2 regions of the Pseudarthrobacter sp. SL88 genome follow, and region 1 is predicted to be linked to the other one. Evidence: riboswitches for the same ligand, from Rfam matches in the RefSeq annotation. Region 1 holds a riboswitch; the other holds the start of a gene.
What was found. A riboswitch is a leader RNA that binds a small molecule or an ion and turns the genes downstream of it on or off. The one in region 1 is predicted to bind glycine.

Region 1 (4,208 bases):
AGGGTCCCGGCCACCGGGAAGGCCAGGGTGGGGGCGTGGAAGCCGAAGTCGATCAGGCGCTTGGCCACGTCCTCGGCCGTGACGCCGGTGCGGGCGGTGAGTTCGCGCAGGTCCAGGATGCACTCGTGCGCCACGAGCCCGCCCTCACCCGTGTAGAGCACCGGGTAGAACTCGTTCAACCGGGCAGCAACATAGTTCGCTGCCAGCAGCGCGGACTTAGTGGCCTCGGTCAGTCCCGTACCGCCCATCAGCTTCACGTACGCCCAGGAGATCGGCAGCACACCGGCAGAGCCGAACCGGGACGCGGAAATCGCCACGCCGTGGCCCTCCTCATGCGCGGCTTTATTCGCATCGCCGGGCATAAACGGGGCCAGGTGCGCTTTCGCCGCGACCGGGCCGACGCCGGGCCCGCCGCCGCCGTGCGGGATGCAGAACGTCTTGTGGAGGTTCAGGTGGGACACGTCGCCGCCGAACTTGCCCGGCTGCGCCAGGCCCACGAGGGCGTTGAGGTTCGCGCCGTCCACGTACACCTGGCCGCCGGCGGCGTGGACCGCGTCGCAGACTTCGGTGACGTCGCCGTCGTAGACGCCGTGGGTGGAGGGGTAGGTGATCATGATGCAGGACAGGGCGTCCCGGTTCGCCTCGATCTTGGCGGACAGGTCGGCGTGGTTGATGGTGCCGTCCGGGGCGGTGGCGACAACAACCACCTTCATGCCGGCCAGCACGGCGGAGGCGGCGTTGGTGCCGTGCGCCGAGGCGGGGATCAGGCACACGGTGCGCTGCTGATCACCCCGGGAGTGGTGGTAGCCCCGGATCGCCAGAAGGCCGGCGAGTTCGCCCTGGGAACCGGCGTTGGGCTGGATGGACACCTGGTCGTACCCGGTGATCTCGGTCAGGTCAGCCTCGAGCCCGGTGATCAGCTCACGCCAGCCCTCGGTCTGGGAATCCGGAGCGAACGGGTGGATGGAGGCGAACTCCGGCCAGGAAATCGCTTCCATCTCGGCGGTGGCATTCAGCTTCATGGTGCAGGAACCCAGCGGGATCATGGTCCGGTCCAGGGCCAGGTCCCGGTCGGACAGGCGGCGGATGTAACGCAACAGCTGCGTTTCTGACCGGTGCGTGTTGAACACCGGGTGCTCCAGGTATCCGGAGGTGCGCAGCACGGAGTCGGGCAGCTCGAAACCCTGGGCGTCGCCTACCGGGCCGGCACCAAAGGCGACGGCCACTGCGGACAGCGTTGCCGCCGTCGTGGTTTCATCGATGGAAACGCCCACCGTGTCCGCGTCGACGAAGCGGAGGTTGATGCCGCGCGCCTCGGCGGCGTTGATGACCTTGGCGGCCTTGCCCGGCACGCGCACGGTGAGGGTGTCGAAGAAGGAGTCGGTGACCAGTTCGCGGCCCATGGCGGTGAGGGCCGTGGCCAGGATCCTGGCGTTGTGGTGGGCGGTTTCTGCGATGGCCTTCAGTCCGTCCGGGCCGTGGTAGACGGCGTAGAAGGAGGACACGATGGCCAGCAGCGCCTGGGCGGTGCAGATGTTGGACGTGGCCTTCTCACGGCGGATGTGCTGCTCGCGGGTCTGCAGGGCCAGGCGGTAGGCGGGAGCGCCCGCGTTGTCCTTGGAGACACCCACGATCCTGCCGGGGAGGGTGCGTTCCATGCCCTTCTGCACAGCCATGTAAGCGGCATGCGGGCCGCCGAAGAACAGCGGCACGCCGAAACGCTGGGTGGAGCCGACGGCGATGTCCGCACCCTGCTCGCCCGGAGGAGTGATCAGCGTCAGCGCGAGCAGGTCAGCGGCCACTGTGACCAGCGCACCGCGCTCCTTGGCCTCGGCGATAACGGCGCTCTGGTCCCACACCCGGCCGGACACGCCCGGCTGCTGGAGCACGATGCCGTTGATGGCACCTTCAGGCAGGCCTGCGGAGAGGTCAGCAACCTCCACCTCGAAGCCGAGCGCTTCGGCGCGGCCCAGCACGATGGCGATGGTCTGCGGGAGGCAGTCGGCATCAAGGACGGTCTTGCCGTCCTTGGCGTCCTTATTTTTGTTCGCCCGGCGCATCAGCAGCACAGCCTCGGCCACGGCAGTGGCTTCATCGAGGAGTGACGCGTTGGCCACCGGGAGGGCGGTGAGGTCCTGAACCATGGTCTGGAAGTTCAGCAGCGCCTCCAGCCGGCCCTGGGAGATCTCGGGCTGGTACGGCGTGTAGGCGGTGTACCAGGCCGGCGCCTCAAGGATGTTGCGGCGGATCACGGCCGGGGTGATGGTGTCGTAGTAGCCCTGGCCGATCATCTGCACGGCGGTCTTGTTCTTGCCCGCCAGCCGGCGCAGCTCGGTCAGGACCTCAACCTCGCTGAGGGCGTCCTGCAGCTTCAATGCCGTTTCCTGGCGGATCGATGCCGGAACAGCCACGTCCACCAGGCCGTCAACGCTGTCGTAGCCCACAGCCTTCAGCATGGTGTCGACGTCAGCCTGCCGGCGCGCACCGATATGGCGGTCAACGAACGAAGTTGGAAGGGATTGAATCGTCATGAGGAACTCCAGGTCTGGCCGGCCAGGGTGGCACGGCATGGGATGGGTTCCTCCCCGCTCTGTATTGGACCTGAGAGATTCCGCGGAACCCTGCGTGGCGGGTTCGCTTGCACCGTCGGTGAACCTGGCCGGAGCCGGGTTACTTTCCAGAGTTGCCTCGCCGTGACGGTACGGGGGCCTGAGAGATTCCTGGGGAGGATTTGCTCCTACGGCGCCTGCCCGGTGGTGCCGGGAGGACTCTCCCGTCACAGCTCGAAAGGCTATTCAACTGTGGGTGATTCGCCTCACACCGTACAGGTTGGTTGAAAGGAAAACAAATCCGACTGTCACGCGATGGGCGGCAGCGGCTTTGTTGCGGCGGCGGAAAAAGGGGGTTTGACATCCGATCGTGACCCGCACCACACTGGGTCCGGTGATCAGCACCGTGTCCGGCTGGCTCAGCTCATCGGAGCAGCCCGGGCCAACGTTGCCCCGGAAGGGTGCGGCCGCTGAGCATACCTAATTGAACATGCCTTCGACCTGCGGCGGGAGAGTCCTGCCGGGTACATTTAGCAGGCGCCGTAGGAGCAAACCCTCCCCAGGAAACTCTCAGGCCCATGTACCGCCGCGGACAGGCAACTCTGGAAAGCAGCCGGACCTGTTCCGGCTCACCGGCGGTGCAAGCGGCTTGGGCTGCGGAAACTCTCAGGTTCACTACAGAGCGGGGAGGAACCCAACTTCTGCGGCACCCAAAATGCCGCTTTATCGATGGAGTTCCCCATGGCGATTCATCCCCCCACGTCCAACGGCGAGCCACCCCGCAACAACCCTCCTGCGGGCAGCGCCGCCCGCAGCGAGCCTCCCCACCTGGAGCGGCAGCTCACCAACAGGCACATCCAGCTCATAGCAATCGGCGGTGCCATCGGCACCGGCCTCTTCATGGGCTCCGGCAAGACCATCTCCGCGGCCGGCCCGTCCGTGATCTTCGTGTACATGATCATCGGGTTCATGCTCTTCTTCGTCATGCGAGCCATGGGCGAACTGCTCCTGAGCAACCTGAACTACAAATCCTTCAGCGACTTCGCAGCCGACCTCCTGGGGCCGTGGGCGGGGTTCTTCACCGGCTGGACCTACTGGTTCTGCTGGGTGATCACCGGCATCGCAGACGTCATCGCCATCGCCGGCTACTCCAAGGAACTCTGGCCCGGACTGCCGCTCTGGATCCCCGGGCTTGCCACCGTGGCCATCCTGCTGCTGCTGAACCTCGCCACGGTCAAGGCCTTCGGCGAGACCGAATTCTGGTTCGCCCTCATCAAGATCATTGCCATCGCGGCGCTGATCATTGTGGGCCTTTTCATGATCTTCACCGGCTTCCAGAGCGACGCCGGAACCGCGAGCTTCACGAACCTCTGGAGCCACGGCGGCTTCTTCCCCAATGAGTTCATGGGCTTCGTGGCCGGCTTCCAGATCGCCGTGTTCGCCTTCGTCGGCATCGAACTGGTGGGCACCACCGCAGCCGAGGCCAAGAACCCGGAGCGGACGCTGCCCAAGGCCATCAATGCCATCCCCGTTCGCGTACTGCTCTTCTACGTGGGCGCCCTGATCATCCTCATGGCCGTCACCCCGTGGACCCAGTTCGCGGCCGGGCACAGCCCCTTCATCGGCATGTTCTCGCTCGCCGGGCTGGGCGCTGCAGCC
Region 2 (4,208 bases), 370 kb from region 1:
CCGGACCCAGGGCGATCAGTGGCAGCATGAGCGGCACTGCGACCAGGAAGACTGCGCCCCACCAGTAGTGCTCCACCAACCAGCCGCCGAAAATCGGCCCCAGGGCGGCCCCGCCGGAGAAGCCGGCGGCCCAGATGGCCACCGCCAGCCGGCGGCGGTTGGGCTCCGCAAAGATGTTGCGGATGAGCGAGAGGGTAGAGGGCATCAACATGGCCCCGAAGAAGCCCAGGGCGGCGCGTCCTGCGATCAGCCATTCCGCCGTTGGCGCGAACGCCGTGGCGGCCGAGAGTGCGGCAAAGCCCAGGCTGCCGGTGAGGAGCAGCCGCCGCCGGCCGATCCTGTCGCCGAGGCTGCCCATGCACACCAGCAGCCCCGCCAAGACCAGGGGGTAGGCATCCACGATCCAGAGCAGCTGCACCCCGGAAGGGTTCAGGGACTGGGCGATCGCGGGCAGGGCGAAGGTCAGGGCCGTGTTGTCCACGGCCACCAGCAGTACGGGAAACATCAGCAGCGCAAGGGCCAGCCAGTCGCGCCACGGGGCCCGTGGCGTGGCGGGTCCCTGGAGCAGGGGTGCATCACGGTGCGTCGAGATGGTCATGGAATTAACTATACCGTCCAGACGGTACAGTTTGGAGTGATGGCTGAGTTGAGCCCCTGACATCCCGGGAAGGCATGATGGATGGCATGCCCCGAAAGCCAGTCGCCCGCGAAGCCGTCCTTGACGCCTTCGCCACCCTGTTGATTGAGGTGGGGGAGCGAGCCGCCACCCTGGACGCCGTGGCCCGAAAGGCCGGCGTCTCCAAGGGCGGGCTCCTCTACCACTTTCCGAACAAGGAAGCCCTGATCCAGGCGCTCCTGGACCAGTTGGACACGCTCGCGGGAGAAGACGCCGATGCCATGGCCGCCGCATCGGAGGGCGCAGCGGCCTACTTCATCCGGTCCTCGGTGTGGGGAGACACCCCCTTGGACCGGGCCATCGTCGCCGCCACCAGGCTGGCGGAGGTGGCGCATGAAGAAACCCGCCGCCGATTCGCTGCGATCCAGCGGCGGTGGCTCGACGAAATCGCCGCCGACGTGGGGCCGGCCCTGGCCAAGGCCGTGCTGTACATGGGGGACGGCCTCTACTTCAACGCCATGCTCTCCGTTGGCCCCGTCCCCGAAGGCGGCGCGGCCGCGGACGTCGACGAATTGCTGGCAGCACTGGTGCGGCTCCGGCGCTAGCAGGACATTTGCCCCGGGGGCCGTGGCGTAGGAGAATTAAGCGTTGTGGGAGTCGTCACCGGACGGCCCCGCGTACACATCCAATTGAATAGCCTTTGATCTGCGGCGGGAGAGTCCTGCCACAACGTTCGGCAGGCGCCGTAGGAGCAAATCCTCCCCAGGAATCTCGCAGGCCCCTGTACCGCCGCGGCGAGGCACCTCTGGAAAGCAGCAGGCCGTCCAGGCACCCCGTTACCGGATGCCGGACCGTTGTGCTCACCGACGGTGCAAGCGGGTCCTGTCCATGCAGGCGCCGCGGAAACTCTCAGGTCCAATACAGAGCGGGGAGGGACCCGAATCGCTGTGGCGTACCCTGCGCCGCCTGAGTATCTGGAGTTCCCCCGTGACGGTTAGTTCAGCCTCCACCACTTTCGTCGACCGCCATATCGGTGCCCGGCGCCAGGACCACGTCGACACCATGCTCAAGGCCGTGGGCTACGACACCGTCGACTCCCTGGTCGATACCGCCGTTCCCCAGGTCATCCGCCAGGAGACGGCCCTGAAACTGCAGGACGCCCTCAGCGAGGTTGAGGTCCTAACCGAGCTGCGACGCCTTGCTGCGAAGAACAAGACCGCCGTGCAGCTGATCGGCCAGGGCTACTACGGCACCATCACCCCGGCCGTGATCCGCCGCAACATCCTTGAGGCGCCGGCTTGGTACACCGCCTACACGCCGTACCAGCCCGAGATCTCGCAGGGCCGGCTGGAGGCGCTGCTGAACTTCCAGACCATGGTCCAGGACCTGGTGGGCCTGCCGATTGCCAACGCATCCCTGCTGGACGAAGCGACGGCGGTGGCCGAGGCAGTCCTGCTGATGCGCCGCGCCAACAAGGCCAAGCCTGCCGCTGACGGTAAAACGGTCCTGGACATCGACGTGTTGCCGCAGACCATCGCCATCGTCAAGGGCCGCGCCGAAGCGCTCGGCTTCAAGGTGGAGGTCGCCGACCTCTCTAAGGGCCTGCCCGAGGGCGACATCAACGGCATCGTGCTCCAGCAGCCCGGCGCCTCGGGCCGTGTCTTCAACCAGGCAGATGCCATCTCCGCCGCCAAGGAGCGCGGCGCGCTGGTCACCGTTGCTGCTGATCTGCTGGCGCTGACCCTGATCACTCCTCCGGGTGAGCAGGGTGCGGACATCGCCGTCGGCTCCACCCAGCGTTTCGGCGTTCCGCTGTTCTTCGGCGGCCCGCACGCCGCCTACATGGCCGTCCGCAAGGGGCTGGAACGCTCGCTGCCGGGCCGCCTGGTGGGCGTCTCGAAGGACGACGCCGGCGTCCCTGCCTACCGCCTGGCCCTGCAGACCCGCGAGCAGCACATCCGCCGCGAGAAGGCCACGTCCAACATCTGCACCGCGCAGGCACTGCTGGCCATCGTGTCTTCCATGTACGCCGTTTACCACGGCCCGGACGGGCTGAAAGCGATCGCGGAAACGACGCACGCCCACGCCCGCACCCTGGCGGCCTCCCTCGCGGCCGCCGGCGTGGAAGTCCTGCACAAGAGCTTCTTCGACACCATCACCGTTCGGGTTCCCGGCCGCGCCGCCGGCATTATTGCCGATGCTGAGGCACGCGGCATCAACCTGCGCTCCATCGATGCAGATACCGTAGGCATCTCCCTGGATGAAACCACGACGACGGCCGTCGTCGCCGACGTCGTGGACATCTTTGGCGCCAAGGTCGCCGGGGGCGGGAGCTTCGCACTGGATGCCGGGGTGGAGCGGTCCTCCGGCTATCTGGAGCACCCGGTGTTCAACACGCACCGGTCAGAGACGCAGCTGTTGCGTTACATCCGCCGCCTGTCCGACCGGGACCTGGCCCTGGACCGGACCATGATCCCGCTGGGTTCCTGCACCATGAAGCTGAACGCTACCGCCGAGATGGAAGCGATTTCCTGGCCGGAGTTCGCCTCCATCCACCCGTTCGCTCCGGATTCCCAGACCGAGGGCTGGCGTGAACTGATCACCGGGCTCGAGGCTGACCTGACCGAGATCACCGGGTACGACCAGGTCTCCATCCAGCCCAACGCCGGTTCCCAGGGTGAACTCGCCGGCCTTCTGGCGATCCGGGGCTACCACCGCTCCCGCGGTGATGAGCAGCGCACCGTGTGCCTGATCCCTGCCTCCGCGCACGGCACCAACGCCGCCTCCGCCGTGCTGGCGGGCATGAAGGTGGTTGTTGTCGCCACGGCCGCGGACGGCACCATCAACCACGATGACCTGACGGCGAAGATCGAGGCGAACCGGGATGTCCTGTCCTGCATCATGATCACCTACCCGTCCACCCACGGCGTCTACGACGGCGACGTGACCGAGATCTGCGACGCGGTCCACGCCGCAGGGGGACAGGTGTATGTGGACGGCGCGAACCTGAACGCCCTCGTGGGCCTGGCGCAGCCGGGCAAGTTCGGCGGCGACGTCTCGCACCTGAACCTGCACAAGACGTTCTGCATCCCGCACGGCGGCGGCGGGCCCGGCGTCGGACCGGTCGCTGCGAAGGCGCACCTGGCCCCGTTTATGCCCGGCGATGCGAATAAAGCCGCGCATGAGGAGGGCCACGGCGTGGCGATTTCCGCGTCCCGGTTCGGGTCCGCCGGGGTGCTGCCGATTTCCTGGGCGTACGTGAAGCTGATGGGCGGTACGGGCCTGACCGAGGCCACTAAGTCCGCGCTGCTGGCCGCGAACTATGTTGCTGCCCGGTTGAACGAGTTCTACCCGGTGCTCTACACGGGTGAGGGCGGGCTCGTGGCGCACGAGTGCATCCTGGACCTGCGCGAACTCACCGCCCGTACCGGAGTGACCGCCGAGGACGTGGCCAAGCGCCTGATCGACTTCGGCTTCCACGCGCCCACCCTGGCCTTCCCGGTGGCCGGGACCCTGATGGTGGAGCCCACCGAGTCCGAGGACCTCGCCGAGATCGACCGCTTCATCGACGCCATGATCACCATTCACAAGG

Region 2: linked by a shared signal. The riboswitch ahead of gcvP (aminomethyl-transferring glycine dehydrogenase) and the one ahead of gcvP (aminomethyl-transferring glycine dehydrogenase) in region 1 are both predicted to bind glycine.

Annotation. Positions count from the first base shown of each region.
Region 1 covers NZ_JAPPRD010000001.1:3,506,949-3,511,156, reverse strand. Annotated here, with positions in the region: gene gcvP (aminomethyl-transferring glycine dehydrogenase) at 1-2,531, opposite strand, end outside; glycine riboswitch at 2,688-2,786, opposite strand; glycine riboswitch at 3,047-3,145, shown strand; glycine riboswitch at 3,146-3,240, shown strand; gene cycA (D-serine/D-alanine/glycine transporter) at 3,291-4,208, shown strand, end outside.
Region 2 covers NZ_JAPPRD010000001.1:3,137,789-3,141,996, reverse strand. Annotated here, with positions in the region: gene OVA06_RS14185 (MFS transporter) at 1-598, opposite strand, end outside; gene OVA06_RS14180 (TetR/AcrR family transcriptional regulator) at 685-1,221, shown strand; glycine riboswitch at 1,318-1,415, shown strand; gene gcvP (aminomethyl-transferring glycine dehydrogenase) at 1,604-4,208, shown strand, end outside.